4 regions of the Priestia sp. HNGD-A6 genome follow, and region 1 is predicted to be linked to each of the others. Evidence: riboswitches for the same ligand, from Rfam matches in the RefSeq annotation. Region 1 holds a riboswitch; each other region holds the start of a gene.
What was found. Region 1 has a riboswitch for cobalamin ahead of SCI76_RS04490 (ABC transporter substrate-binding protein). Riboswitches for the same ligand answer to the same signal wherever they lie in the genome.

Region 2: another riboswitch for cobalamin. It lies ahead of nikA (nickel ABC transporter substrate-binding protein); the one in region 1 lies ahead of SCI76_RS04490 (ABC transporter substrate-binding protein).
Region 3: another riboswitch for cobalamin. It lies ahead of SCI76_RS12405 (sodium:proton antiporter); the one in region 1 lies ahead of SCI76_RS04490 (ABC transporter substrate-binding protein).
Region 4: another riboswitch for cobalamin. It lies ahead of SCI76_RS00705 (ferredoxin); the one in region 1 lies ahead of SCI76_RS04490 (ABC transporter substrate-binding protein).

What each region holds. Positions count from the first base shown of each region.
Region 1 covers NZ_CP138621.1:862,521-870,430, reverse strand. The annotation lists gene SCI76_RS04500 (YpjP family protein) at 273-875, shown strand; gene SCI76_RS04495 (thioredoxin family protein) at 1,064-1,378, shown strand; cobalamin riboswitch at 1,469-1,602, shown strand; gene SCI76_RS04490 (ABC transporter substrate-binding protein) at 1,861-2,820, shown strand; gene SCI76_RS04485 (adenosylcobinamide amidohydrolase) at 2,909-3,517, shown strand; gene cbiB (adenosylcobinamide-phosphate synthase CbiB) at 3,522-4,508, shown strand; gene cobD (threonine-phosphate decarboxylase CobD) at 4,483-5,562, shown strand; gene SCI76_RS04470 (bifunctional adenosylcobinamide kinase/adenosylcobinamide-phosphate guanylyltransferase) at 5,559-6,119, shown strand; gene cobS (adenosylcobinamide-GDP ribazoletransferase) at 6,116-6,889, shown strand; gene SCI76_RS04460 (histidine phosphatase family protein) at 6,847-7,461, shown strand; gene SCI76_RS04455 (bifunctional adenosylcobinamide kinase/adenosylcobinamide-phosphate guanylyltransferase) at 7,413-7,838, shown strand; gene SCI76_RS04450 (cob(I)yrinic acid a,c-diamide adenosyltransferase) at 7,835-7,910, shown strand, end outside.
Region 2 covers NZ_CP138621.1:2,277,332-2,285,241, forward strand. The annotation lists gene SCI76_RS11460 (SET domain-containing protein) at 1-285, opposite strand, end outside; gene rarD (EamA family transporter RarD) at 621-1,541, shown strand; gene SCI76_RS11470 (TatD family hydrolase) at 1,604-2,374, shown strand; gene SCI76_RS11475 (lmo0937 family membrane protein) at 2,407-2,544, opposite strand; gene SCI76_RS11480 (YfmQ family protein) at 2,732-3,175, shown strand; gene SCI76_RS11485 (GNAT family N-acetyltransferase) at 3,750-4,277, opposite strand; gene nikA (nickel ABC transporter substrate-binding protein) at 4,347-5,888, opposite strand; cobalamin riboswitch at 6,033-6,223, opposite strand; gene ftsZ (cell division protein FtsZ) at 6,226-7,230, opposite strand; gene SCI76_RS11500 (tautomerase family protein) at 7,590-7,910, opposite strand, start outside.
Region 3 covers NZ_CP138621.1:2,451,419-2,459,328, forward strand. The annotation lists gene SCI76_RS12370 (sodium:alanine symporter family protein) at 1-244, opposite strand, end outside; gene SCI76_RS12375 (lipase family protein) at 500-1,252, shown strand; gene SCI76_RS12380 (DinB family protein) at 1,277-1,765, opposite strand; gene SCI76_RS12385 (hypothetical protein) at 2,112-2,267, shown strand; gene SCI76_RS12390 (type 1 glutamine amidotransferase domain-containing protein) at 2,400-2,924, opposite strand; gene SCI76_RS12395 (DoxX family protein) at 3,230-3,652, shown strand; gene SCI76_RS12400 (M20 family metallopeptidase) at 3,720-4,883, opposite strand; gene SCI76_RS12405 (sodium:proton antiporter) at 5,113-5,910, opposite strand; cobalamin riboswitch at 6,043-6,226, opposite strand; gene SCI76_RS12410 (organic hydroperoxide resistance protein) at 6,332-6,751, opposite strand; gene SCI76_RS12415 (undecaprenyl-diphosphatase) at 6,904-7,497, opposite strand; gene SCI76_RS12420 (response regulator transcription factor) at 7,688-7,910, shown strand, end outside.
Region 4 covers NZ_CP138621.1:136,188-144,097, reverse strand. The annotation lists gene SCI76_RS00735 (bifunctional cobalt-precorrin-7 (C(5))-methyltransferase/cobalt-precorrin-6B (C(15))-methyltransferase) at 1-950, opposite strand, end outside; gene SCI76_RS00730 (cobalt-precorrin-5B (C(1))-methyltransferase) at 940-2,043, opposite strand; gene SCI76_RS00725 (precorrin-8X methylmutase) at 2,047-2,694, opposite strand; gene cobK (precorrin-6A reductase) at 2,700-3,467, opposite strand; gene SCI76_RS00715 (sirohydrochlorin chelatase) at 3,464-4,375, opposite strand; gene cobJ (precorrin-3B C(17)-methyltransferase) at 4,393-6,015, opposite strand; gene SCI76_RS00705 (ferredoxin) at 6,029-6,409, opposite strand; cobalamin riboswitch at 6,509-6,689, opposite strand; cobalamin riboswitch at 6,807-6,986, opposite strand; gene SCI76_RS00700 (hypothetical protein) at 7,133-7,291, opposite strand; gene SCI76_RS00695 (hypothetical protein) at 7,459-7,614, opposite strand; gene SCI76_RS00690 (M42 family metallopeptidase) at 7,643-7,910, opposite strand, start outside.

The DNA.
Region 1 (7,910 bases):
TATGATATATTTTTGAACATAAAAATACTTTTGTGTTTAAGCATCCAGCAAAAAAGGAATATCTTGTATAGGTTTCCGCTCGGTGTGACAACCTCAAACAGAAGAAGGAAGGTGGTAACTGAAAAGTCGTCAAATGCCCGTAGACAGCATAAATGAATAAGCAAATATAGGTAAAAAATTAATAAGTATGTTACAATACCTAGTGAGTTATGATAATGAATTTTACAATATGAAAAGACCATATGGGAAAAGATGAGAAAGGAAAGATACGAATGCCTAGATGGATAAAAAGAATGCTAATTGTATTTATTACAGTATTTACATTTGGGCTTGTCACTCCACCAGAATATTTATACGTTGATGATGCAAAAGCGGACAAGCAACATAAAGCAGGGTATGTAAGAGAAACAACTCCTGTCACAGCTGTTATAGAAGATATTCATTTGCCATATGAAGAACCAAAATATGAAGACGTTTCATCATTTGTTACGTATGCAATGGAATCAGCTGAAAAACAGTCAGTGGAAAAATTCGGAACAAAAATTGGTCCTGTCATTGAAGATGAATTTCGTCAAGCAGTGTTACCTAAAATTGAAGAAGTGCTGACCGACATTGGCACTGAACGTGAACAGTCAATTCAGAATCTCGAGATAAGCGAGCACCCTGCTGCTGGCTACGGTGAAAAGATTTTCCATGTATATGACCGGGAAACCGGTCAGGACTTAATACGGTTTCATGTACGGCGTGAAAATCCTCCAAAAGATGGATACTGGTTTAATTTTCACTATCATGCGGCCGCAGATAATTTTCAAAAGCATTATGATTTAGGGAAAATTTATTGGAACCGAAACATGCCGCCTAAGTGGTTCAGCTGATAATAGACACAACATTCTACAATTTCGAAATGTTAGCTTTTTTAAGCTAGCATTTTTTTACGTCTAAAACCGTTATGGTCTAAATAAGCTGAAACATTAGCACAACGATAAAAAAATCGTTTATAATGAAGTCAGACTTCTTACTATAGAGTTGTAGGAAGGAACGAATAGACGCTGGAGGTAACACAATGAAACAATTTACGGAAGAAAAACAATTTCGCGAACAAATTAAGAATGAAACACTAAGCGTTGGGATTTTTACGACAACGTGGTGTCCTGATTGCAAACGTTTGGATATGTTTATTGATGAAATCGTTGACGAAAATACAGATAAAGCATGGTTTAAAATTGACAAGGATGAGTTTGAAGAACTTTCTGCTGAAAACAATGTAATGGGTATTCCCTCTCTTCTTGTATATAAAAACGGTGAAAAAATTGCGCACCTGCACAGTGCAAATGCTAAAACGCCTGAAGCGGTCCGTGAATTTTTAGCAACTCTTTAATTCCCTAAGCTGCGAGAGCATTCTCGCAGCTTTTTTTGTGAGAATGGCTATTTCCATTTTTCGATGAGTGGGGTATACTAGGACAAGTGAATAATCGTAAAGCAATAAGGTCTCAATTTAAAGATTGAGTGAAAAGGGAAGTCTGGTGAAAAACCAGCGCGGTCCCGCCACTGTAAGCGCTTTGTGCGTAAGTCAGGAGACCTGCCTTATTGTTAGCTGTGAAACCTTCGAGGAAGGGTGAAGCAGGGTAATGAACATACATATCAAGTATAGTGAACGGATTCTTTTCCTGCTTATCTTGACGTTACCTGCTTTGCTTTCAATTGAAAGTAAAGCTTTTTTATTTTGAAGCTGCTGCCGAGCAGTATACATAGTCAAAGCGGAAAAAACGGGATAGCGCTGCTTTTTGCATGATCATTTGCTTTTTCTTTAACGTGGAGGTTTCGTATTCACAATGAACAATATATAGGGGGAGTATTTAGATGAAAAAATGGCTTTCGTATTCCATTATTGCGCTGTTAGTCATCGTACTTGCTGCATGCGGTGCAGGCAGCCAAAGCAACAGTGATAAAAAAACGAAGCAAGATACAGAACAAACGTCACAAGCTGCATTTCCAGTGAAGGTAAAAGACGCGCGTGATAAAGAAATTACGTTGAAAAAACAGCCTAAGAAAATTGTTTCATTAATGCCAAGTAATACGGAGATTGTATATGCCCTTGGCCTTGAGAAAGAATTAGTCGGTGTCACAAGCAACGATGATTATCCTAAAAGCGTAAAGAAAAAAGCGCAGGTGGGAGATATGAACGTTAATGCAGAAAAAGTTATTGCTTTAAATCCTGATTTAGTGCTGGCACACGCTTCAAGTATGGGCGTTTCAGATGAAGTATTTAAACAAATTGAAAGTGCGGGTATTCCGGTATTTGTTGTAAAAGATTCAACAACGTTTGATACGGTTTATGATTCTATTACGCAAATTGGTAAATTAACGGGTAAAACAAAAGAAGCTAATCAAACAATTAAAGACATGAAAGAAAAAGTAGCTTCAATTGAGAAAAAAGCAAAAACGATTTCAAAAGAAGATCGTAAAAAAGTATGGATAGAGGTATCGGGAGCTCCTGAGATTTATACAACAGGAAAAGGTACGTTCATGAACGAAATGCTTACTATGATCGGTGCTGATAACGTAGCGGCTAGTGAAAAGGGTTGGGTTAAGTTTTCTGAAGAGCAAGTTGTTAAGTTAAACCCTGACGTTATTATCGCAACGTATGATGCAGACAAAAATGAGATTATGAAGCGTCCCGCTTGGAGCAGCATGACTGCTGTAAAAGAGGGGAACATCGAAAAGGTTGATCAAAACAAAATCAACCGCTTAGGACCTCGTATTGTAGATGGCTTAGAGGACTTAGCAAAAGCAGTATACCCTGAGGTGTACAATAAATAAAAAGAGGGACCATATTCCAGTTCGAATTGAAAAGGGGATTGGTCCCTTTTCACATCTTAAAATTGAAGAACGGCCTGAGCTTTTAATCATGAAAACCGAGACTTCTTATAAAACATACAGCTCAGGCGTTTTAGGAACAGGCATCATGGAAACGGACACCTTTTACAATCGATTTGTTCATAAAGACTATTATTCAGATACTCCTTCTTTAGAGTATGAGCAATATTTGATGAAAGAAAATGTGCGCCATGAGCAAATCGTAGGGTTGATGACAGCGGTTTGGTTAAAAGAAAGAGCGGTTTACTGTTACGAAGGCTACGGAGTAAGAGTAGCTTCCGTGATAACGGCTGGAGTAGGAAACGCAGTAGATATTACAGCTGACGAAGCTGTTCCATTTTATTCCTCTCCCGGTACAATTAATATGTTTTTTTTCGTGGAAGGCACGCTTACGGATGCAGCGTTTTTACAGCTTTTTATTGCCGCTACAGAAGCCAAAACAAAAACGCTGTCACAGCTGGGTGTCATAGATCCAGCTACAAAGACGATTGCTACGGGAACATCTACGGACAGTATCTCAGTTGCAGCGTCTCAGCAAGGACCATTATATGAATATGCAGGCTCTATGACCGCTTTAGGTCAAGCGGTAGCCAAGCTGGTAAAAATAAGCTTAGAGCAGGCACTTAAGGAAAAGAGGTGAAGAAATGAGTATTGCACAAGCGATGATTGCACACCTGACAGCCATGACGATTGCTCTACTCATTGACCGAATCATAGGCGACCCAGAAAATTGGCCGCATCCCGTTCGCTGGTTTGGCAAGTGGATTTATTGGATGGATTCCAGATTAAATAAAGGCGCAGGAAAACGATTCAAAGGATTGCTTCTTGTGATAAGTATGGTGGTGCTCGCAGGAGTTATTCCTTTTTTATTCCTTCATGCTTTGTACGGAGTTCATTTTATACTAGGTGTTTTAGTAGAGGGGGTAATGATTGCGACTACTATATCCACTCGTTCCTTAAGCGAAGCTGCTTATAAGGTGCAAAAGCCGCTTCAGCTAGGAGATATGGAGAAAGCTAGATATGAAGTAAGCATGATTGTGGGACGAGATACGGATCGTTTATCAGAAGGAGAAATTGCCAGAGCGACGGTAGAGACCGTGGCTGAAAATACAAGTGATGGTATTACAGCTCCGCTTTTTTATGCATTTATAGGAGGAGGAGCCCTAGCCTTTTTTTACCGAGCTATTAACACATGCGATTCAATGGTTGGGTATAAAAATGACCGCTACTTTCTGTTCGGCTATTTTAGTGCAAAAACCGATGACGTATTAAACTATATTCCAAGTCGGTTAACTGCAGTGGTGATGACCGCTGTTAATGTAGCAAAAAGCCAATATTCTCTTTGGCATGTAACGAGTTTGATTAAGCGCGATGCTAAGAAGCATCCAAGTCCAAATAGCGGATACGGGGAAAGTGCAGTGGCTGCCCTTTTAGGTATTCAACTCGGCGGGCTTAATACATATAAAGGCATAGAATCTAATCGTGCAAAAATGGGCGAACCACTCATTCCCCTGCAAGCCGGTCATATTGAACAAGCTGTTTTCATTATGAAAAGGACGGTCTATGCTACGTGGTTATTCTATCTTTTGTTAGGAGGAGTTATTAGTGCTATTACCTACACATGGAGCTAACCCCAATGTCTTTTTAAAAGCAATAGGGGCCGAGAATTTGTCGCATCTAAAAGACTTTAGCGTAAACACAAATCCTTTAGGGGCTCCCCTTGTTCTTCACGAAAAGTGGAACGAATTCAAGGAAGCTGCGTTTAGTTACCCTGATCCTGAAGTAACAGAACTAAAAAATAAACTTGCAGCTCATCATCATGTTTCCGCTGCTCAAGTGCTGCCCACAAATGGAGCCGCTGAAGCGTTTTTCCTTATTGCTTCTTTATTTTCAGGAGAGAAAGCGGGGATTGTACAGCCGACGTTTGTCGAATACGAACAGGCAAGTAAAGCGTATGGATGTGAAGTGACATACGTTCCTTTAGCTGAAGAAAATGGCTGGAGCTGGGATATAGAGTTGATTATGAGTATTCTTCCGGATATAAAAGTACTATGGATTTGTCACCCAAATAATCCAACGGGCGTTATGTATAGTCACGAGGAATGGATGAAAGTAGTAAAAGCTGCTGCTCATCATGGTACATACTTAATAATTGATGAAGCATTTATTGATTTTGTCGAACATCAGCCTTCATTTGATTCTCTTATTCTAAACTATGAACATCTCATTGTTGTGCGTTCGATGACAAAGATGTTTAATATTGCGGGGCTTCGCCTTGGCTATATTTTGGCAAATGAAAAAATCATTAGCAAGATGTCTAAAAAACAACCTCCTTGGAGTGTAAACGGATTGTCGCAGCAAGTAGGGATGATATGTGTAGATGAAAAAGATTTTGTGAAAAAAACCGTACATTATATTAAACAAGAACGAAAACGGATCTTGAGTCAATTAGAAGAATGGGGGCTTTTGGTTTCTCCGTCTCAAACAAACTATTATCTTTGCAGCGTTCCGTCTTCTATTAAAACGCGCGATTGGCTTATCTATTTAGCAAGCCGCGGTGTGGTAGCTCGGCATACCGAAAACTTCCCATTTTTAAATGGACGCTATATCCGTTTGGCTGTGAAAACGAAAGAAGAAAATGACTATTTACTTAACGTAATCAAACAAGGACTCGATGAAATATGATCATCTTTATTAGCGGAGGGGTTCGAAGCGGCAAATCACGTGCAGCGGAGAATATGGTTCAAACTTTTTGTACAAAGCGCGCTGTTTATATTGCCACAAGCCGGCAAACAGATAGTGAAATGCAAAAACGTATCCAGCTTCATCAAACAGAACGTCAAGCGGCGAACACGCCTTGGGCAACGATCGAGCAGTCTGTAGATTTACAACAAATTCTTCCAAACCTTCGAAGTGATGATACTATACTCTTGGACTGTGTCACAAACTGGCTTGCCAATGAGCTTTTTTTAACCGAAAAAAGGTGGCAAACAAAAGAAGGTAAACAAGAGGTTTTTCGTCAGATGATAGAAGCGCTCGATAAGCTGTTTGCGCAGTCTCAGACGGTCGTGCTAGTATCTAATGAACTGTTTGAAGCGGGCGTGTTAGAGGAGCCGACATATAGCTATATGCATATGTTAGGGAAATTACATCAGTATATTGTAGAAAAAGCAGATGTGGCTATTTGTGTAGAAGCGGGACTTTCCCGTTTTAAAAAAGGAAAGGAATGTGTAAGCAAATGAAAGAATGGATAGCCATACTACGAATCTCTCTTCAGTTTTTTACGATCTTACCACTGGCTAAAACCGTTCAATGGACTGAAAAAAGAACGGCACGCTCACTTTTTGTCCTGCCTTGGATTGGCATATTACTAGGTTTAATGTTTTATAGCTTTTTACAGCTGCTTCACTATTCACCTATCACTGCTATTGTTAGCAGTATTTTAGTTTTGCTTTTGCCGCTTGTTTTAACGGGTGGTCTTCATGTAGACGGGTGGATGGATGTAAGTGATGCGTATTTTTCCCATCAGTCAAAGGAAAAGAAACTGCAGATTTTAAGCGATCCGCACGTTGGGTCTTTTGCTATTCTTTCTCTTATTGTTCTGCTTCTGCTGCGCTTTAGTGCAATCTATGAATTAACGTCTCTTTCTTCTTTATCGGTTTGGGCATGTATAACCGTCTTTACACTTCCAAGAATCGGAGCCGCTTTCTTAGTCATGAGAGATAAGCCCGCTAAAGATACGGGGCTTGCTGCTTATTTTCAAAAAGGAGTCACCAAATGGTCTATTTATGCATTTATCGTCATGAGCCTATTCTTAGTTGCTATTTTCATTGTTTTTATAGACAATAAATTCATTATCTTTTTCTTTGCCGGTTTTTTATGGCTCTGGATACGGTTTTATCGTTCGCAGTTTGGTGGCGTAACAGGAGATGTTATAGGTGCAACCATTGAAGGAGGAGAAACGTTTTTATGGATAATCCTTTGGTTATCACATGTATTCGCCATGGCATGACGCTTGAAAATCAACAAAAAAAATATATAGGGTGGAGTGATCCGCCTTTAAGTATAGAAGGGAAAAATGAATTAAAAGAGCTTTCTCTAGAGCCGGAGCTCGTTATTTCCAGTGACTTAAAAAGAGCGCTAGAAACAAGTTCAATTGTTTTTCCTAAATCTCAGGTGATTAAAAGGGAAAGTTGGCGTGAGCTGCATTTTGGAGATTGGGAAGAGAAGACGTATGAAGATTTAAAAAACATACGGGCATATAGAAATTGGATCGATCACTGGGCAGAACATACGCCTCCGAATGGTGAAAGCTTCTCAGGATTTTCAAACCGAGTTTGGGAAGCTTGGGAAGAAGCGGTCGATTTGGCGGCTAGTCAGCAATTGCGTCACATTGCTATTGTTTCACACGGCGGACCACTGCGTTTACTTGCGTCCCATTTTAAACAGACAGCGTCGCTTTGGGATGTTTCTTTTTCTTATGGAGAAGGTTTTTCAGTAACGTGCACATACAAACAGGCAAAGGAGAGAAGAGCATGCATTTCGTATTCGGCGGTGCATTTACCGGCAAAAGAAAATGGGTGAAGCAGCAGTATGCCAGTGAGTCGATAAAATGGCATTGTTTGTATGAAGACCCCGTTTTACCGGCCATTGAGTTTGAAGAAAGTTACATTGTGCTAGAAGGATTTGAGCACTATGTTAAGGAATTAATACATAGCGAGCTGGAGGCTCCGCATCTTGTTGTTAAAAAGGTCATACAGAAGTGGAGAGACAGCGGTGTATGGGAACAGTTAATAGTGATTGGAACTGAAGTCGGCAAAGGCATTGTTCCTTTAGATCCAATAGAGCGGCAGTGGAGAGATGAATGCGGGTATGCGTATCAGCATTTGGCGGCACATGCCCAGAAAGTAGATCACATTTGGTACGGAATTGCTAATCGATTGAAGGAGGAAATACAATGAACATTTACACAAAAACAGGGGACAAAGGGCAGACAAGCTTAATTGGAGGAAGAGTAAATAAAGATGATATTC
Region 2 (7,910 bases), 1.4 Mb from region 1:
ATAAAAATCAAAGGTATGATTGTCAAAATTAATTTCATACGTAGCATTGGGTGTATACGAGTGATTAAACAGCATACCGTATCCCAAAAGAATAGCCGTATGATTCACTCCATATTCAAAAGCATAATCCGCTAGTGTTGTTTTCTCAATAAAATCATGCTCTTTATTAGGATAAGCGATAACAGGAGCTTCGTGAATAAGCGTTCCTTTTTTAATATCTTGCTTAGCAAATACACCTCTGTTAAATTCTCCATCGCTTATCGTAGACATTTTTATTTCGATCATATTCGTCACCTATATATTCTTTCATCTAAGATTTTCTTCTTCCCTAAGCTTGACAGTTTCTAATGGGGAAATCAACTGTTTTTCATAACCACTTGAATATAAGCTGAAAGAGTGCTTATCATGCACACTTGTGTAAGCACTTACCTTGTTAGAAACACGCAATTTGATTTTATTTTAGACATAGAAAAGCAATGACCTGGCGCATAGCGCTTTTTTGAGCCATTCAACATGTGAAGAATCGTTTTTCTCTGTGATATAATCGTTTATGCTGCTTTTTTATGTTAATCTATGACTTTTATTACTGATTTTATCTTATGTTAGAAAGAAGGTTTCACATGAACTTAAATCCCGACAGAGATGGTGTGATATATGCGGTCCTTTCTTATCTTATGTGGGGGCTCACGCCAATTTATTGGAAGCTGGTTCACCACGTAGCACCAGGTGAGATTTTAGCTCAGCGCGTTTTTTGGTCTTTTATTTTTATGCTTATTCTTTTATTAATGACAAAGAAATGGCGTACATACATTACGTTTATAAAAGAAATAGTGAAAAAACCATCCTTATTCTGGTCCCTTTTTACTGCGTCTGTACTTATTAGTGCAAATTGGGGCATTTTTATGTGGGCTGTCATTAATGGAAAAATAGTAGAAGCGAGCCTTGGACAATATATTAATCCCCTAACAAGTGTTTTATTAGGTGTTATTTTCTTAAAAGAGAGATTAAGCGGGGCTCAAATTTTTGCATTTATACTAGCAGGAATCGGCGTCTTAACGCTTAGTCTTCATTATGGTGTGGTTCCTTGGATTTCGCTTAGCTTAGCTGTTACCTTCGGATTATATGGTTTGGCAAAGAAAAAGATTAAAGCTGATTCAACGATTGGATTAACTCTTGAAACGATGGTCATCTCCCCTATTGCATTAGCATACATAGGCTACCTTACGTTTCAATCACACTTGCAGTTTTTTGATTCTTTTTCAACAAGTCTTTTATTAATGGGCAGTGGAGTAGTTACAGCTTTACCACTCCTATTATTCACAAAAGGTGCTAAAAAAGTATCATTATCAATGCTTGGTATTCTTCAATATATTTCACCAACCTTGTCTTTACTAGCAGGAGTCATTCTATACCATGAATCGCTAACAAAAGCTCATGTTATTGCTTTTAGTTTTATTTGGTTAGCTCTTATTGTTTATACGTTCTCATCTATTACTAAATGGGGGAACAGAAAACAAATAAGAAATAAAGTGGAGGCTTAACAGAATCATACACTCTCTTACGTATTATTTTTAAACAAAATAGGCTGGGAGGAGCATTATTTATGAAACGCATTATTGACTCGCATATTCATCTAGATCAATATGAACAGAAAAGCTGGAAAGACATAGTTGAGCAGGATCCTTCGTTACAAGCGCTTATTTCTGTATCTTCTACATTACACTCTTGCCAACTTAATCAAAAAATCAGCAAGTTATATTCCTGCGTGAAACCTGCCTACGGATTTCACCCTGAACAAATGCTGCCTTCTTCAAATGAATTAGCGGAGCTGTTTGCTTGGATTGATCAAAACAATGAAGAAATGATCGCTGTTGGGGAGGTTGGTCTACCTTATTACTTAAGTCAGACCTATACTCTTTCTCTAGAGCCCTATTTGGAGCTGCTTGAAGCTTTTATTATTCATTCAAAAAAATGGGGGAAACCGTTAATTCTTCACGCTGTATATGAAGATGCTGAGATCGTGTGCGACTTACTAGAAAAACATTCTGTGCCTAAAGCTCACTTCCACTGGTTCAAAGGAGCTAAAAAAACCGTTGAACGAATGAAAAACAACGGCTACTATATTTCCCTTACACCTGATATTGTATATAAACCTAAAATCCAAGCGCTTGCCACAGATTACCCTCTTGACTACTTGATGGTCGAAACAGATGGTCCGTGGCCATTTGAAGGACCTTTTCAAAACCAGACAACGGTTCCATCAATGATGCATCAGTCCGTTCAGGAAATAGCACTTCTCAAAAGGGTTTCTGTAACGGAGACATATGATTTTTTATATCGAAATACAGCTCATTTTTATAATCTCTCCACATAAAAAGCCTTTCCCTAAGGAAAGGCTTTTTATATCTAAATTCGTTTCACAAGTTTTACGATCAGCACAATCACTGCAATGACAAGAAGAATGTGAATGATGCCGCCGCCAATATGAAAAACTAATCCTAATAACCAAAAAATAAATAAAAGTCCAATAATCGTCCACAACATAATTTTTTCTCCTTTTTTATATGTAGTATTTGTTATAATTTTATATTTCCCTAAATGTGCATAAATAAACGCATTTCATATACATCTTTTCACTAAAGAAGGTTCACATAATGTACAAAAAGCAATCACGTTCTCTGTGGTAAAATAAGTATGTAATCTTATTTAATTTAAGCGGAGATGATTAACTATGACATGGATTGTATTACTTTCCATCATTCTTGTAAGTGCACTCAAAATATTAATAACGTGTCTTCCAACTCCAGTGGTCAAATGGCTTATGACTAAATTTCAATTACACCCAACACTTGATGATCAAAACGCTACTGTCACAGTTGATGGGAAACATTTAGAAGGCAAAGACAAAATGCAAGTGATTGATTATTTTAATAAAGCAACATTTTTAAAACAATATTATGTCCATGAAGGAAATAAGGACTATTATAAACACCTAGAAGACAGTGAAACTCCACTTGTTATCGATACGAAAAAAGGGAAAAACGATGTTCGACTATGCGTATATAGCTATCATGATCATGTCGACGTCGTGAAACAATACAAAAAGAAGATTATCGCCTACAGCCTGCTGTCTGATCACCTTCAAAAGCAGTCCATAACAGCTGACCTAGCTTAAACCAGTCGCCTACAAGGCGGCTTTTTTAGTTTTTAGGTTTAGTTTGAAGTTACCTTATTTAAAAATACCAAACTTTAACATTAATTCTAATGCTATAACATAAATTAATAGAATTTTCTAATTTTTTAAGAGGTGATGGATAATGCTTTCTTTGTTAGGGTTTGGAATGATTGCTACTTTTCTTTCTTTTCAAGTGGGCCTTTGGGACAACTATTATCACGACAATTACAGCCATTTTAACGAACGCTGTTTCCCTTTAGACTTCTACTATAAAAAAAGGAAGCCGACTACCATAAGGCAATCGGCTCACACATGTAGGATATTGATTTAACACTAACAAAGTACAACACAACACTAGTAATTATATAATATATTTCATTATTTTGAAAGCGATTTCATATATATTTTTAAAAATATTTTGTTACTTGTTTTTTACAGAAAAGAACCACGTTTCAGCCAATTCGAAACGTGGTTCTTTTCTGTAAGGACTTGCCCTACAGGCTATAAATGTAAGTTACGTTCATTATAGCATGAGCCCATATACAGATTCCATGGTAATTACTGTATGATCTCGTTACGTTACGACTCGTTGTATTTTTCTGTCCATGTGCAGCGTATTCCATGGTTCATCCTGTTCAGCTAGCCTTTTGATAAAGCCTTGTGAAGCCCAAAAAGGAATAGCGCCAGGTAAAAAAGGATGAGTATGCAGATACAGCGTGTCATAAAAATGACTTTGGGCAAATTGTTCAACTGCTTTTAACAGCTGCTGTCCAATGCCTAGACGCCGGTACGCTGGATCGACATAGCATTTTACAACCTCAGCTGCAGTTCTATGTTCATATCGCTCTTTTAATGCATGAAACCGTCCATCGTAAGCGTATAAACCAATGGTTCCGATTACTTGTTGATTTTCCGTAACAGCTGCAAAAAAAGCAGCGTCTTTCGCTTGAACGTAATGTTCATTAAAATGAAGCAAATCCACAGGAAGCTGATTTTTTTCCAGCATAGGAAATAGCTCATTCCGCATATTCATGACAAACTGAAACACTTCAGCATCCTTTTCTTTTACTTCTTTAATTTGATACATTTGTACTTCTTGCACGTTTACTGTCACATCCTTTTAGCGATCATTGTATACTTTTTCTTTTCTCTGCTTATGCTGCAATGTTAACTACGGCGTTACGTCTAAATGCTGAGTCAGCATATAATACTCGCTTGGATTTGTTGTCCAGTTTTTCACTTTTTGATTATAAGCAACAACAATGTTTGGATGTACAATCGATGACGTCAGCATTTTTCTATTAATCAAAGCGGTTGCTTGTTTGGCTAACTGATCTCGTTTTGCGTCATCTACTGTTGAATTTAACTGTTCTATCATTTTTGTTAGCGTATCATCATTAATCCGGCTGGCATTTAAACCACCGCCGGGCAAATAGTTCGTACTTAAATAATAGCTGGCATCTCCTCTAGGTGCTGTGATAAGGCTGTACAATGCTAAATCCCAATCATCTTTTGCCATTACATATTCATCGCTATCTTCAACTAGGTGAATCTTAATAGTAATTCCTAACTCTTTGGCATTAGACTGTAGAAGCTGAGCAATTAAAGGCAGTTCTGGCAAAGAACTGTATGTGACAAGAGAGAGCGATAGTGGCTTTCCATTTTTGATTGCTTTGTCATTTTTGATTTGATAGCCTGCTTTCTCTAAATATTTTTTAGCAGATGTCATACCTCTTTGCTCATTAGCAGTACTATCAGCAAAAGGAAATTGGGGTAAAAATGGACCTCGAGCCGCTGCCGCTTGATTGTTCATGATGCTGCTAACAATTTCTTTTCGGTTCAATAAGGTATCGATAGCTTTTCTTACATTTTCGTCTTTTAATGCGTCATTGGTTTGATTGTAAAGCAATAAATGGGTGCGCACACTAGGTACTCCACTTACTTTAAAAGACGGATCTGTTTGTAAAGTGCCCAAGCTTTCTAAAGGCGGGCGATAAATAATATCGGCTGTTCCAGATTGAAGAGCAGCAACTCGCGCATTAGCATCTTCGTTAAATCCAAAGATCGCACTTTTCAATTTCACTTTTCCACCCCAATAATTTTCATATCTTTCTAATTTTACTTGATTTCCTTGATCAAAAGACAAGACGCGAAATGGACCCGTACCAATGGGCTTCTTAGCTATATTAGAAGCATCAACATCTATAATAGCTGTATTTGGATGCACTAATTCAGAAGGAAATTTAGGCATTGGTTCTTTTAATGTAATTGTCAGCGCATGACTGTTCGCTTTCATTTCTTTAATATTTAAAGCGTTTTTCATCGCATAACTTTGGTCTATCGTTCTTTGAAGAGAAGACTTAACGGCATTTGCATCCAGCGCTTTTCCGTTTTGAAACATGATGTTCTTTCTTATCATAAATGTCCATATAAGGCCGTTATCTTTCGTTTCCCACTTTTCAGCAAGCCAAGGCTTTATTTTTAAATCGTCGTTGATTTTAACAAGCGTCTCCCCTACTCCCCCACGAACTGCTGTATAATTATCGTCCGTATGAGGATCAAGCGTTGCAGATGTAAAATTAAATAAAAACGTCACACTTTTATCCGTTTTCTTTCTTTCTTTTATACTTACGCTCTCTTCATTAGGAGCGCAAGCAGTGAGGCAAAGTAACACGAGAAATATCATAGATACAAGTTTTTTATTATTTATCATTCATTTTTCCACCTTCTATTTTAATACACAAAAAAAAGCACTTCTAAAAAGAAGTGCTTGCCTTCACAACAAATTCAGATAAACGTATCCCTTGTTTATCGTATTTTTGATTCTGCCAAAACACCTCCCTATCCTCGTAGGTTATTGTGTGCTGCGATTTATGGCAGGTCTCCTGGCTTCAAGTCATTGCCTTATACCGCCTTCCCGTCTCTAAATAGACAGTGGCTTTTTGACATAAGGCTCCTTGTTACAGTGGCGGGACCGCTCCGGATTTTCACCGGATTCCCTTTTAAGGCAATTGAAAAACAATTGCCACCATAAAAGCTGGTTATTTAATTTAGTAGCGTGCTCTTGAAACTCTAGAAGTGGAAGCTGATGGTGAAATATCTTCATCATCAAATCCAGTGGCAATAACGGTTACCATCATTTCGTCCTTTAAATCTTCATTAATCACAGATCCAAAAATCATATTTAAGTCCTGATCAGAAGCGGACGTGACAATATCTGCTGCTTCCTGTACTTCGTAAAGACTCAGGCTGCTGCCGCTCGTAATGTTCAGCAGCACGCCTCTTGCTCCATCAATCGATGCATCTAGCAGCGGACTAGAAATCGCTTTTTTCGCTGCTTCAATTGCTCGATCTGATCCCGAAGCTCGTCCGATACCCATAAGCGCAAATCCTTGATTAGACATAATTGTTTTTACATCAGCAAAGTCAAGGTTAATCAGCCCCGGAACAGCGATTAAATCTGAAATACCTTGAATACCTTGGCGAAGAACATTATCTGCTTCACGGAATGCTTCAAGCATAGGTGTCTTTTTATCAACGATTTCAAGCAAGCGGTCGTTTGGAATGACAATAAGGGTATCTACCGATTCATTCATCGCAGTAATACCGCCTACTGCTTGCTTGGTACGTTTATTTCCTTCAAACTTGAAAGGGCGAGTAACTACTCCAATTGTTAAAGCATTTAGTTCACGGGCAATTTGGGCAATAACCGGAGCTGCTCCAGTACCAGTGCCTCCCCCCATGCCAGCTGTTACGAATACCATATCTGCGCCTTGCAGTACTTCTTGAATTTGCTCTCTGCTTTCTTCTGCAGCTTCTCTTCCTACTTCTGGATTAGCTCCTGCACCTAATCCTCGCGTTAATGCCGCACCAATCTGCATTTTCACATCTGCTTTAGATAAATTAAGCGCCTGAGCATCCGTATTAACGGCGATAAATTCTACCCCTTGTACACCATGTTCAATCATACGGTTAACGGTGTTATTTCCTCCACCGCCGACTCCAATTACTTTAATTCGCACTAATGGCGATACATCTGCATCAAATCCAAACATTCTAAGTTCCTCCTCAATGATCAAAATTACTTTCTCTTATTATCCGAAAAAACACGTGAAGAACCTTTTACTCCTATATTTAACGCGTAACTGTTCTTTTGTTTTACAGATTTTATACATTTCTCTTTTAACCTTTAAATCTTTACATCTTTATGTAAAATTATTGTTGTTCTGAAGTTAGTACGCCGAACTCTTTTTTGGTTTTCCCACTCAAAACGGCATATAAGCTTATTGTATCATTCATTTGACAGATGTCTGTATTTAATTTTGAGTAAGATGTGACTAAGAGAATAATATTTTTATAGACAAAATGAGAAAAAGCCCTTAGAAATAAGGGCTTCTCTAGATAATAAACCATTTTATAATTTCCCAGTTAAGAATTGAGCTTCTCCCATACCAAAGCTCCAGTCAGCATTACCGTTTTCAACAATTGAAATCATAATGTCGCTTGGCTGAATTCCGCAGCTTTCTCCCAGCTCTTTTACAATTAATTTGTAAAGAGCTTGTTTTTGCTCTTCTGTTCGCTGTTTGCTCGTCACACTTATAATAACCAAATCCTTGCTTCTGTCAAAGCCAAGACCTGTATCTTCAATAATCATTTCATGAGCAGGATGCTGATGTACAATTTGATAACGATCGCGTTCTGGGACGCCAAAGGCTTCTAGCATCGCTCGATGAGT
Region 3 (7,910 bases), 1.6 Mb from region 1:
CTGTTGCCACTCCAGCAATGTTTCCTGTTCCGACTCGTCCCGACAGCGCTAAAGACAGGGCTTGGAAGGAAGAAACTCCTGCTTCTGAGCTTTTACCCTGAAACATAAGCATAACCATGTCTTTTAAGTGTCTTACCTGCAAAAACCTCGTTAAAATTGAGAAAAACAGGCCAATCGCAAGACATCCATAAATAACAGGCGTGCTCCATAGCACATTATTCAAACTCGTTACAAATTGCTCCAAAAGATAACCCCCTTATTTTTTTATTCAGACTATTTTAAATTATAAGTTAAATTATAAATTTTAACAATAAAACTCTAAATTAAAACTTTTTTTTAGTTAAAATACACAAAAAAACTTATAAAATCCTCAAAAACATCCAACGATGAACCGTTTACATTCCGTAATTATCGCTTTCAAAAGAGAGATATCTGCACCTTTCTTATCAGGAACACATAGGCTATAGGAGTTATTTTCTATTAGAAGGTGTGAAAAACAATGATGAGAATAGAGCCTTTATTTTATCGTCCTTTAGCTCTAGACCTTCTTTATGCGTGCGTCTTAGCTTATAAGCAATACGCACAGGGAGGCACATTTGATGTACCTGAAGGCTACCGGCTTATTAAATCGTTTAAAGCTTCTGCCGTAGGGGTGCAAGAATGGTTTGGTTTTATTTTAGAATCTGATGAAGCCATTGTGATTGCCTTTCGAGGAACTCAATCTGAGGCAGACTGGATTGCTGATGCTCGCATTCGGCAGCGCCCTTATCCATACAATCAACAAGCGGGTCTCGTCCACGAAGGTTTTTTAGCTGTTTACGAATCATGCCGTGATGAAATTTTTGAAACATATAAATCCCTTCCCACCAAGCCCATTTATATAACGGGTCATAGCCTAGGTGGTGCACTCGCTGCTCTTCATGCCTTAGATGTCGCCACAAACGCATCTTTTCCAGAGGTTACAATGTACAACTACGGAGCTCCTCGAGTAGGTGATCCTCAATTCGTTCAAACATACACAAATCTTGTTTCAAATAGCCGCTGCTTTGTTAACACGACGGATACGGTTCCTAAAATCCCTCCGAAGCGACTCTATTCCCCTTCCACCAAGCAAACAATTTATTACGATCAAGACCCTCTTCAACTCTCATTTACCATTCAAACAGGTTCTACCGTAGGGAACCATAATCCCCAAACGTACAGTGTTGGCATTTGGATGATGTCGGATTATCCTATTTTGGTCCAAAAATAAAAAACAGGCGGAAAGCCTGTTTTTTTATGCACCGATTGCTGCTTTGATTTCTTCTATTTGTTCTTGATGACGCTTTTCGTGATAACCAATAAAGTCAATCCATTGCTTTAAATCCATTAACCCAAATACAGGGTGTGGAAATGATTTTTGCTTTAGCTTATCTTCACTTGCTGTTTCTTCTAACTCTGCTAAAGCCTCTCTTGATTCTGCCAGCTTACTCTTCATTTCTTCTAATGTCTGCTTTTCATTAGAAGGCGTAACTTGAGCCGGTGCATCTACTTTTCGCGAACGGTCTACCGCTAAATGAAACGGCTTATCTTCAGTGGGCTGATCTACACCGTTTTCTAACTGATCCTTTACACGTGAAACAATCATGCGCTCCATCAAATATAAATGTTCTAATACTTGCATAACGCTCCATGTATTAGATGCTGGCTGCTGATTTAATTGTTCGTATGTTAATGATTCTACACTGTTCAATACATCATTTCGAAACTGTTCATTTTTGTTCATTTTTCATCCTCCTCCAGGATTCCTCTAACTTATCGTACCAAAAAACTCTTCCATATAAAAAAGATATCCCTTTACTTAACCTTGTTTTAACTGCAATTGTTTCACGTGAAAAAATCATATTTTCTATTTGACATTGGTTAACCAGGGTGTTATATTTAGATTTCTGGCTTTTCTTTAAGAGCTAGACATAGTGAAAGTAACTTGAGAGGATGTATCGTACAATGCAAGGTAAAAATACTGGCATTCGACACATGTCTTTGAACAAAACTTATTCACACTGGATCGGCTTCGGAGCCGTAAGGATGCAAGAGAGGTAGGGCTTGCGTCGTTTAGGTTAATCGATCATGTGGAAAAACAAACCGCGGCAATGGATGAAATCCATGCAAGCACAATCAATGCTAATTGTGCCCTAACAACAACGAAACATACAAAAACCGTAATCATGGATTTTATAAAGAAAGTAATCATTTTGTTTTTACACTTGCAAAAAGCAAGTTACTGATAAGAAACACGAACGAAAGCGAGCAGATGCATCTGCTCGCTTTTTTAATGATGATTTTTTATTTACTTTATCATTTCTTTTTTTAGGGAATCTTATAAAAAAGCCAAAACCAATATGGTTTCGGCTTTTTTCTTATTGCTCTGCTAGTACATCAGCAAATGCTTTTGCATAAGGAGGAAGGTCTGGCGGACGGCGACTTGAAATGATGTGGCCGTCGATTACGACTGCTTCATCATGCCAAATAGCTCCCGCATTTTCCATATCATCTTTGATTCCTGGCGTACTTGTTACGTTTCGGCCATCTAAGATTTTTGCAGAGATTAATACCCATCCTGCATGGCAGATTTGGCCGATTGGCTTTTGCTGTTCATCCATATGACGAACCATTTCAATTACTTCAGGGTAGCGGCGCAGTTTATCCGGCGCCCAGCCTCCAGGTACTAAAATAGCGTCATATTCAGCTGGATCAACATCTTTAAATGCGTAGTCCGATACGGCTGGAACACCGTATTTCCCCATGTACGTTTCGTTTGCTTTTTCTCCAACTAAATGTACTTCTGCTCCTTCTTCGCGAAGACGCATCACTGGATACCATAGTTCTAGATCTTCAAAGTCTGCACTAACAAGCGCAATAACTCTTTTATTTTCTAAGCGCATCGTAACACCTCCGCCATCAGTATAGCATGTTGGAGAATAAGATTGAAAATAAGGAACTAAATTGTACATAATTAAAGGATTTTTCAAGTGCCCTTCAGAAATTTTTTGTATGCCAAATTGTCTAATTTTATATTTTCACTTGACTGGGGACAAACACCACACTACAATGTGTAGTGTAGTGTTCATAATGTTGTAAAATTATCCAAATAAGAAAGACTTTCTGATTTAATTGCTACATTTCTTTTTTCGGGCTTTCACACTACATAATGTAGTGTTTTTCAAATACACTTAAAGGAGGAAGTAAAGTGAATAAAAACGTCGAAATTGGTTCACTTATTATTCGTTTAGTATTAGGTTTTACATTTTTAGTACACGGCTTTCAAAAATGGCAAGGCGGGATTGAAAATACAGTAGGGTTCTTCGATAGCTTAGGAATCCCTGGTTTCATGGCATATATTGTGGCAACAATTGAACTTGTAGGTGGTATTCTTATTATCCTTGGTTTAGCAACAAGAGTCATAGGCGCTTTATTTATAGCAGTAATGCTCGGCGCTATTTTCACAGCCAAGCTTAAAAGCGGATTTGTTGGCGGATTTGAGTTTGATATCGCCTTAATTGCAATGTCTGCTCACCTATTTCTTGCAGGAAGCCAGTTCCTTGCTCTTGATAAAGTGGTATTTAAAAAGAAAGAAACTGCTTTTTCTCTTCAAGAAGAAAGCAGTAAATAAAAAAGAAAGCTTATACTCTCCCAATATAAGCTTTCAGGTTAGTCCCGCCGTTTGAGGCGGGCTTTTTTTATATTTGAAGCAGTAAATTCGCAAATAAAGAAGAGCGCTCGGACAACGTATCAATTTGAATATGTTCATATTCCGCATGTATTCCTTTTCCGCATGCTCCTAATCCATCCAACGTGGGAACACCAATGGCCGCTGTAAAATTGCCATCACTTCCGCCGCCAACAGCCGCTTCTTCTAATTTCATACCCAGTTTGGCCGCGATTGACTGAGCGCATTCAAATAACTCTTCCGTTTGTTTAGACTTCACCATCGGAGGACGGTTCATGCCTCCCGTTACTTCGAGCTTTATCCCTTTTAAGATGGGTGTTAAGTTCAAAATAATATCCGTCATACGTTTCGCTTCTTCTTCTGTAGAAACACGTAAATCTACGTGTGCTTCTGCATATTCAGGCACTACATTTGTACCGCTGCCTCCCGTAAATGTTCCAACGTTCACCGTTGTACCTTTTTCATAATCTGTTAAGCCCTGCAAGAAAATCACTTGGCGCGCAAGCTCTTCAATCGCATTGATTCCTTCTTTGTGGTGATTACCCGCGTGTGCTGCTCGTCCCCATACTTTTACGGTGAAAATTCCCGCTCCTTTGCGCGACGTTTTTAACGCACCTGAACCCGCCACCGCCGGTTCTGCTACTAGCACTGCTTCACTTCTTTGTGCTTCTTCTTCAATGTATTTTTTAGAAGAAATTGACCCAATCTCTTCATCCGAATTGCAGAAAAACACAATTTTTTTATCGAGCGATAAGCCAAGCTCTTGAATCGCTTTAATCGCCCATATAGATTGCACAATGCCGCCTTTCATGTCTAAAATTCCCGGACCGTACAGCTTGTTTCCCTCTGTTCTTAGACTTAGCCTTCCCTTTTCCCATACCGTGTCAAAGTGACCGATAATTAAAAGCTGCTTTTCTCCTTCTCCAATCGTAAATTTCAAATGGTTTCCTACTTCTTTTTCTTCTATAATTTCGTAGCCTACTCCTAAACGCTTTTGAAACAGCTCCGTTAAATACATTCCACACTGATCTACTAACTCTTTACTGTAGGACGGTGATTCTTTTTTCACAAATCCAACTAAATCTTCAAGCATCTCTTGTTCGTGTTCTTTTAAATAACTAAATACACTTTGTTCTACCATTACCTGACTCAAATCAATTCCTCCTCCAAACAACCCCTGCTGCTTGCATTAAATGCTTTTATTTATCGTACGTATAACTATGTTCTACGTTTCACATAACGACCTTAAATTATCCTTAATTATAATGGTTTTCAGACAATTTTCCATCCTTTAAATATAGATAATACTTTAACTTATTCATAACCGACCGAAAATAGCCATAAACTTCAACAAATTCATACAAAAAAGCTTCAATCTTCAACAGATTAAAGCTTTCGTTTGACTAATTGACATTTATTTTAATATTTTTCCCTTTTGACTTCACACTTACAAAAACAAACATAGACACTAAAAAAACAAACAAAATAACGCCAACCATTTCAAAGTTTACTTCGGCCCATGGATTAAAGAAAGTGAATGCTAAGTAGAAGGACACCCCGTATGCGAGGATAACAATAACCCAGCCCATCAAGCGGGAAGCAGATTGCCCAAACTTACTCGATTCATTCACCATTTTATGTACAATCAGTGAATCGATTGTATCTGTCAGCATCATACCAAACATAAATACTAGTCCTAATAAAAGCGGCGTATATTTGCCTGCGTTCCCTACAGCTAGAGACCACACGGCCGTTTGACTGACCGTTTCAGCCGCTAGGGCAAACAGCGCTCCTACAAGAATAATTAAAAAAGGATTCGTTGTTCCTTTTGCGATTTTCGGAATAAACTTCCCTTTTAACCCGCTCACCTGAAACTCTTCTTCTTTGTTTTTAGTTCGAAGCAAATGATATGTGTTTAATGTCCCGATTAGAAAGAGGGAGATAATGGATACCCAGGATGCAAAATGATCGAAATACGATGGAAACGTAAAATTCTTCATCACCACGCCAAGCACCCCGGCCGTGACGGCCACCATTCCTCCGTGACCTAGTGAAAACAGCGTGCCGACCCACGGGGCAAAACGGCTCCCCATTCGCCAATTATATCGGGTCTGGCCATCAATAAAAGCTAAGTGATCTGCATCCAATCCGTGCCTGATTCCTAATAAAAAGACAAGTAAAAAAACTGATAAACCTTCCATTTCCTACACTCCTTTTTTTAAAATAAAACGTAAAAAAGCCTCAATTCTATAGAAATTGAGGATGTGTCGGCATATGAAAATAAACAGCAATTGCTCACTGCGTACCTTGATACACCGCCTCTTTCCTAGAAGAGTCAAGTGTACAGAATAGGTAGGTCTCCTGGCTTGAGATCATCATTTTCTACCGCCTTCCCCGTTTTGAGTGACGATAAGATAGAAAACTCCCTGCTTACAGTGGCTGGACCGCTCGAGATTTGCACTCGATTCCCTGTTACCTCTTACGCTATGTAAGAGCACCTAAACTGTGCGAATAATTCATTTTCTTCCTCATTATACTAGTACCGCTTACAAATGAATAGAGAAAATTCAAATAAAAAATCCCTGCTAAGCTTTACATGCTTAGCAGGGATTTTTAAAGCAATTAAATTACTTCTACCGTTACGTCTACGTTACCGCTGATTGCTTTTGAATACGGGCAGTATGAGTGGGCTAGGTCTACATATTTTTTCGCTGTTTCTAAATCTAAGCCTTCGATATGAGCTTCAAGCGCTACAGCAATTTTTACTCCTTGATCAGCTTTATCTGGAAGCAGCTGAACAGTAGCTTTTACTTCACTGCTTTTGATTTCTACGTTATGTTTTTTCAACATAAATTCTAACGCACTGTTGAAACAAGCACTGTATCCAGCTGCAAATAGCTGCTCTGGGTTTGTTGCTGTTGTTGCTTCTCCACCAAGTGCTGGAGGTGTTGCAACATCTAAATTAAAGATATTATCTAAAGAATGAACTTCTCCTGTTCTTCCACCTGTGTTAACGACTGTTGTTTCATATAAAGCTTTCATGTATAAATCTCTCCTCTTTTTTAGTAATTTTATTAAAAGTTTTTTGTTTATCGTTTCTGTAATTTAATTGTACACAATTTAATTTTAAAAAACAAGTATTAAATGCATTAAAAATTTCCCAATAAAAAAAGCCGCGTATTTGCGGCTTTTTCTTAATAATATTGAGACTGCCCGTCATAAGCTGATTTTCGAAAAATAGACAGATTGGTAATAGCTCTCATAATTTTGGTATTAAAAATAACATAATGAATAAACAACGCGAGCACGCAGCCTAGAATAGCTCCTGTTAACACATCGAATGGATAGTGAACGCCAACCCATACGCGTGAAAATGCAATGAGTGCACCCATTACAACCCACATGCGCCCTGAACGTTTGAAATGTAGCCAAATGGTAAAAGTGATAACTAATGCAGACGTAGCATGATCGCTTGGAAATGAAGAATTCGCGGCGTGATCAATAAGCTGATTCACGTGGTGAGAGATAAATGGACGATCTCGATAAGCAAATAAACTAATCACTTTATTGATAATGACTCCTGTGGCACAAGCACATAAAGCTTGGAATGCTACAACACGGCTGCCGTTTTTATTAATAAGTAAAAACAAGCCGAGTAAAACAATAAGTACATACTGGGCATAATCTGCAAAGAATACCATCAGCGAATCTACAAACTTCACATGCGAGGCGTACTGATTCACCGCATGGAAAATGGTATAGTCTACTGAATTAATAGCTGATAACATAATCGAAATCCTTTCTTATTTTTAAATGTCATTAGCTATCTTATCAGTTTCTGAAGAAAATGAACATTATTTCTCGGGCTATTATTGATATATTTAGTAAATAACCATTGATTTCCTTATCATTTATACACCCCGAATCTCTCCATGCTATAATGTACGCAACTATACATAGACACAAGGGGGAATTTTTTTGAGTAAAGGCAGAATTTTAATTGTAGAAGATGAGCGCAAAATTGCTCGTTTAATTCAGCTAGAGCTTGAACACGAAGGGTACGAAACGGGCATGGCTTATACAGGGACAGAAGGATTGGCAGAGTTTCAAGAACACAATTGGGATTTGCTGCTTTTAGATGTGATGCTTCCTGAACTGAGCGGACTTGAAGTACTTCGTCGCATTCGAGCAAACGATGATC
Region 4 (7,910 bases), 730 kb from region 1:
CCAATAAACACCGCATCAGGATCAGCAAACTCACCTAACCCTTCCGGTGCTTTTCCGTGCACAGTATGGGCATCTACTCGAAATTTCGCTAGATTTCCCCTGCAGTTTTCCAAGTCTGCTTCGTTTTTTTCCACAGCAAAAATTTGTCCTTCACGCGCAATTTTAGCTGCTTCAATCGCGACTGAACCTGTACATGTTCCGATATCCCATACGACGCTGTCTCTCTTTAGCTGCAGGGCACTAATACTAAGTGTACGAACTTCTTTTTTAGTAATAAGTCCCTTGTCCGGCTTGCGTTGAATAAATTCATCGTCCTCTATTCCGAGAGGCCAGACTGGACTTTTTTCTACCTGTTTTAATATCACGACATTAAGCGGAGAAAAGAGTTGATTCGCCGCCTCTTCCAGCGAAAGCAGCTGACAGCGCTCCGCCTCTCCACCTAGATTCTCTGCCACAAACATCTTGTATTCTGTCATGCCGAATGATAACAAGTAGTTTGCCAGAGCACTAGGAGAATTTTGCTCATCGGTTAAAATCGCCACTTTTTTATAACCGTCAATGCGCTGAGCCAGCCCTTTTATACTTCTGCCGTGCACGCTTGTAAAATAAGCGTCTTGCCATCGCTCTTTTAGACGTGAGAATGCAAGCTGAATAGAACTTAAATAAGGATATATTTCAACGTCTAGCTTCGCAGAAAGATAGCTTCCAATTCCGTAAAATAACGGATCGCCTGAGGCTAACACAACCGCATTTCCTTCTTCGTTTTTTAAACGTTCAACAAGGGAAGAAAGACCTCCTTCAATGGCTACTTTTTCTCCTTCGAAATCTTGAAAAAAGTCAAGGTGACGCTTTCCTCCAATTAGCACATCGCTTTCATACACCCACTGTTCATACATAGGAAGTAGACTTAACTTCCCGTCGTCACCAATTCCAATAATTTTAATTGCCATGTTGCACCGCCTGTCCTAAAAAATCTCCTTTTAATGTGTAAAGAGACGTATCGACATCGATTCCGTCCCCTACTTCCTTTAATGCTGATAAACAGCAGTACTCGCACAGTTTTTCGAAAAACTGATGATGACCGCTTTGCGTCATTAAATCTCCCACTTGAGAAGCTGTGTTTGCGCCTTTTATTTCCTCTACCAGTTCAGCAGAAGCGCCTGACTCAGAAGCTGCTTTTGCTAAAAAATTAAAATCAATAGGTGCACTTTTTGAATGAACCATCATAACGCCTTGCGCGACTTTTGAAAACTTTCCCATCATGCCTACGAGCGACACTTTTTTCATTCCTTGCTTTTTACATTGTTTTAACGTAAATCCAACAAAATCTCCCATTTCGATAAATGCTTCTTCCGGAAGTTCTGGAAACTGTTTCATTCCATATTTTTCGCTTCGTCCCCCTGTCGTAATGACAACGTGCTCACAATTACTCGCTTTAGCAACGCTAATGGCCTGCACGATACTTGCTTTATAAGCAGCTGTTGAGAACGGAACAACAATTCCCCGCGTCCCCAGTATCGAAATGCCTCCTAAAATACCTAGACGCGCATTTAATGTCTTTTTCGCCATTTCTTCTCCTTCAGGAACCGAGATGACAATCTTAACGCCTTTTTGTATGTTGTATTGGGCTAGAAGCTGTTCAGCCGTTTCTTTCAGCATCTTTCTTGGCACAGGGTTAATGGCTGCTTCACCGACAGGAACTGGGAGACCGGGCTTTGTCACACGCCCTACTCCCACTCCTCCATCAATGATAATGTCTGCACCATTACACCACGAAACTTCAGAAATAATCAGCGCTCCGTGCGTGGCATCGGGATCATCTCCAGCATCTTTAATGATGCTGGCTACAGCGCTGCTTGTGCGATACTCGCATTCTTCAAGATGAAACGTAGCAAAGCGGCCGACAGGTAAGTAAATCGTTGACTCATCTTGCACTTCTCCTGAAATTAGCGTAAGCAGAGCTGCTCTCGTAGCTGCCGTTGCACAAGCGCCCGTCGTATAGCCTTCTCTGAGTTTCTTAGGTTCTTTTGGTACTTCCTTCATGTGTTACACCTGATCTGCAAGAATTGAAATTGCATTTAATGCAGCAACCGTTACCGTACTGCCGCCTTTTCGCCCAATGTTTGTAATAAACGGCACGTCAAGTTTTGCAAGTTCTTCTTTCGATTCAGCTGCTGAAACAAATCCTACCGGCAGACCAATAACAAGCCCAGGCTTCGCTTCTCCTTCTTTAATCAAACGAATTAATTCAAGTAAAGCTGTCGGTGCGTTCCCAATTGCAAAAATCCCGCCGTCTGCTTCTTTAATTGCTTTTCGCATAGAAATAATTGCACGCGTTGTATTTAAGCGCTTTGCTTCTTCCATTACGTCCGGATCTGAAATATAAACTTTGATTTCACCGCCGTGTTTTTCAATTCGCTGCTTGTTTGTTCCTACTTGCACCATTTGTACATCTGCAACCACTTGCTTGCCGCTGCGAATGGCTTTAATTCCTGCTTGAATCGCATCTGGATGAAACAGCATACTGCGTCCAAGCTCAAAGTCTGCAGACGCGTGAATTACCCGCTGAACAATTGGGTACTGTTCATCTGTAAACGGATGAGGTCCAAGCTCTTCTGTAATCATTTCAAAACTTTTCCCTTCAATTTGCTGAGGCTGAACAGTTAACGGTTTAAATTCTGTACGAAAATCCATCTCAATCAACTCCTAGTTTGGTTTACTAAAGCATGAACCACTTCTTCAAACGTGGAATACACGGTCCCATACTCAATTTTCGGTCGCCCAATCATAATGATATCTAAGCCTAACTCTTTAGCTGCTTCCACTTTTTCATCCACAGATCCAACTTTTCCGCTTTCTTTTGTGACCATGACCGTCACTCCGTATTGCGTATAAAGCGCTTGATCAAACTCTTTTGTAAACGGACCTTGAATAGCAATAATATTTTTTTGCGGCAATCCTAACTGCTGACACTTTTCCATATTATCCAGCCTTGGAAGCATACGAGCAACAAGCCGTACATCTGAAAGAGGAAGGAGCTTTTCTGTAAAAACCTGCAGCGTCTTGCTGCCTGTTGTCAGCATAATAACTCCTTTTTTCTCAGCTGCTACTTCAGCTGCTTCTTCATACGTAGAAACCATCGTCATATTGTCGTAGGTAAAAGCCTGCGAAGCCCGCTCATAGCGTATGTAAGGAATCGATGTTTCAGCAGCCGCACCGATGGCGTTTTTAGATGCTTCTTCGGCAAAGGGGTGACTTGCATCCACAATAGCTTTTACACCATGTTCGTTTATAAAAGTCATCATATCTTCTTGTGTGAGACGTCCAATTTTCACTTTCACTTCTGCTCGCTGTAATTCGATTGCTGCATTGTCGGTTACAACCGTCGCCGTAACGTCGTAACCTTCTTTTTTCACTTGAACAGCTAATGCACGTGCATCGCTAGTTCCCGCTAACAATAAAATCATTTTAACTCGCCGACCTTATCTTCATGGTGGTGATGGTCATGATGGTGATCGTGGTGATGGTGCCCGTGATCATGATCATGATCGTGATGATGATGGTGATCAATATGCTCCATAATGCCGAGGCGATATTGACATGTATCGCAGTTCATTTTCACTTCGCCTTCTAATCCTTCTTCAGCACGTTCTTTTAAAATTGTCTGCAGTTTTGGATGAAAACCGAAATAGCCGGCTAGCTTAAACTCAATGTTTTCATGCTGCATTTTATACTGCTTCACCATTTCTTCCAAACGCTTAATTAGTACTCCTGTAAATAAGAAATACGGGAGAATAACCACTTTTTTAGCGCCCAGTTTTAAACATCGTTCCACTCCTTCATCAATCAATGGAGCGGTCACGCCCATAAAAGAAGTTTCGACGATTTTGTAGTTTGTTTTTTCCCAAAGAAGGCGCGTAATTTTATATAAATCACTGTTTGCATCAGGATCGCTTCCTCCTCGCCCTAAGACAATAACAGCCGTGTCTTCAGCTGGAGTTTCTAAATTTTCTCCTGATTCTTGTAATCTCGTTTTTAAAATTTCAAGGGCTTCTTCATGAACGCCAATGGGACGTCCGTACACGAAGTTTACGTGTGGATATTTTTCCTTAGCTTCATCTATAGCCGCCGGAATATGTATTTTTGAGTGGCCAGCTGGCAAGAGCATAATTGGAACTACAACTACATCTGTCGCTCCTTTTGCCACACATGTATCAATGCCTTGACTTACATTCGGACGTTCAAACTCTAGAAAACACGTTTCTACTAAAATAGATGGGTCCCAATCATGCTTCATAGTCGAGATAAACTCGCGAATTTGATCGTTCCCTTCAGGATCTCTACTTCCATGACCGACAAATAAAACTGATTTCATATAATGCCCTCCCATTTTTAATCTCCACACGGAGCTGGTTCTACTTTTATTTTTGGTGTTATATCTTGATAGTCGAATCCATAAACATTCTTCACACGCTTAAAGAATTTATGAAACCGCTCATTTGGATGACCTTTTTCTTTATATTCATGGACAATGTTCTCCACTATTTCAACAATGTCATCGGGCGCTATGCCTTCCGCCACAATTTGACCTGAATGGGCGTTTCGTCCAACCGTTTTAGCCCCTAAAAATAAGTCAAACGCACCTTTTCTGTAGACAATGCCGATATCTTCTTGAACAGCACCGTAACAGGCCATACCGCATCCATTAATACCAAGCTTCAGCTCTTTTGGCATGTCCATTCCACCGAGACGCTTTTGTAATTGTTCCGTATGCGGGATGGCGTCACTTTTTTCTCCATCACAAAAATCACACGCTTTAATTGTAAACACGTCTCCGACTGGAGATAGTAAAAAGGAAGCTGATTGGAGCTTTTTAATAATCACATCTGGCTGAGCCGTTGGAATTTGCAGTTTGATTTGATGGTCAGGCGTATACTCCATCGTACCTTTTTCACCAACAACTTCTGCTAGTGTTGTCATTTGAACGGGCGTAAACTTCTTATTCGCAAGCCCTGGACTAACTGCCACTTCAAAAATAGACTCAATTGGCTGGTGTACGACCGGTGAAGTAGTTTCACCTAAAATTGCTTGAAGCGCTTCTTCTGCCAGAGCTCGTGAAGCTGCTTTTTCTTCTTTTGTATTCTGAACATCTTCAATAGCTGAAGCCGTTTGCTTTACAGTCTCCTCTTGATCAAGAGCCCATGGTTCTGCTTCTTTTCGAAGTCGCTGATGCGGTCTTAGCGGCTGCTCTGTTTGGTTGAGGGTATATTTCCGCTGATACCCGCGCGGTGTAATCATTAAGTCATCGTAAAAGAACGTAGATGAATTTCCGACAACAACGGTAGTCAGCATGCCTATTTCATGATTTAACATGTCTTTTAAATTGGTCATTACCACTTCTTCACGGTCACGATAAGCGCTTTTCACAAGACCAACAGGCGTATCGGGGGAACGGTATTTTAATAAAATCCTTTGCGCTTCCACAATTTGTCTTGTGCGTCTTCCGCTTTTCGGATTATAAAAAGCTACTACAAAATCTGCTTGTGCAGCTGCTTCGATTCGTTTTTCGATTAACTCCCAAGGCGTAAGGTGGTCACTTAAACTAATCGTACAGGCATCATGCATCACGGGCGCCCCAAGGAGGGATGCGCATGAATTAATAGCCGAAATGCCAGGAATCACTTCCAGCTCTACGCCCGTTTCTTTTTTCCATCCTTTTTCAATCAACACTTCATACACAAGGCCGGCCATTCCGTATACTCCTGCATCTCCGCTTGAAATGACCGCCACGGTTTTTCCCGCTTCAGCTTGCTTTACGGCTTCTTGTGCACGGCTTACTTCTTCGGTCATTCCTGTACTAATAATTTGCTGATTCGTTAATAGTCCTTGAATTAATTCCACATAGGTTTTATAACCAATGATCATATCACTTTCTTGAATGGCTTCTCTTGCTCGCTGTGTAATATGTTCAAAGCTTCCTGGACCGAATCCAATAACTAACAGTTTACCTTTCATGCTAGCTCCTCCTTTATGCGTTACTTTTTACTTTGTCAATTCCTTCTATGGAGTCACTCTTTTCCGGAGAAACAAAACCGTTTTGATCATATTCATAAATAAGTGATTCCTTTATACTGCAGCCTCCTGCTAAATGTTCTTCAACAATTCGATGAGCTACGTTTTCAGTGACCTGCTTGTACCAATCTCCTGAAGGGTACACGATAGCTACAGGAGCATCTTTGCATCTTCCGTTACAGCGCGTACGGGTTGTGTGAACCGCTTCATCTAGATTCAGTTCAGTCACTTTATTTCGAATAGCTTGCGTGGCTTCTTCTCCACCTTTTCTCATACAGCTGCTTCCATTACAAATCAATACGTGATGCTTTGTTGCATTCAAGTTCCAAGTCGTCACACTCATTCGCTCCTTTACTAAAAAAACGCCTCTATCAATGATAGAGGCGCAGAAAATTCAAACTAAGTTTTTGCACTTCCACCTATATCCCGTAGGGTAAGCTTCGCATTAGAAAAAGGCTGGTTTCCTGACTTCGATTCATTACTTGATTGCGCCTTCCCGAATACAGTGGCATATGCAATCAGCTCCTCTTCACAGTGGCGGGTACCGCGCTGGCTTCACACCAGACTTCCCATTTAACGCAATGTGAACATTGCGCACCTTTTTTGCACGATATGTAGTTTTGTGCTACGAGAAAAACCCGCTTCGCTAATATGCGAGCGGGTAAAACGTCAGAATAAAAGTGTACACGAATGCCACTTTAAGCCAACGTTTCCCTTCCCGCTCCCCGGAGAAATAGAAACTTCACAATAAAGACAGGTCTCCTGACTTGTGTATCATTCTACTTGAGAACCTTCCCGTGATTTTTCCACAGTGGTTATACTCGTTCGTCCACACTTACAGTTGCGGGGGCAGTACTGGTCTTTCACCAGTTTCCCTATTAAGCCTTCTTGGCATCTTTACTGTTGCTGTTTGATATATATGAACCTTTTAAACTATCAGAATAATAGAAGTAACTACCATATCATAGCGTACATTTTTTTTTATTTCAACTCTATTCTTTTCGTAAGATACAAGAAGCTATAAAAAAACAAGAGCATAAAGTCAGCTCTTGTTTTTTCATTATATAGCTACTAATGTTAAATGAGGATCATTATAATACACGACTTCTGAAAGAACTTTACAGCCATTTGTTTTGGCAAAAGCTTCTCTCGCCTGCGTTTCAGTTTCAAATTCAAACATTTTCATTTCTTTTCCAGCATATACCGTCAGTACCCACATGAAAAGATTCGCCTCCGATTATTGTAGTGATCGCTATATCCACATTATGACGAAACCATATCCTTTTGAAAACCCATTCTACAAAACTTGTCACAAGAAACTTTTAAAAATTTAAAAACATTTTAACTTCTGTAAATGAACAAAATGTACAAAAGGTTTAAGCCGTATTATACCTCTTTAAAAAAGGTGCTTTTTTTACCAACTGTTGCTTCACCAGTAAAAAATATATAGTATTTATTAAAAAAAGAATCCGGACAGCCGGCTTCTTTTTTAGGAAAGGAAAGTACAGACATCATAGTCCCTTCCTGCTCTTTGTTTTGCATAAAAATACACTAATTAAATATTCCTTTCTTAAAGCAGAACCATGTTCGATTGGATATAGTGGTAAAGAAGCTTGTACGTATGGTTTAATGAATCTTGATGCGTTCTCTCAAACGCATGAGAAGAATCAATTCCTGGACCAATTAAGCCGTGTACGATGTCATGCCCGGCACGAATAGCAGCAGAAGCATCTGATCCGTAAAACGGATAAATATCTAATTTGTACTGAATATCGTGCTCCTTGGCTAGCTCCACCAAATGCTTTCTCAAACCGTAATGATATGGGCCGCTTGAATCT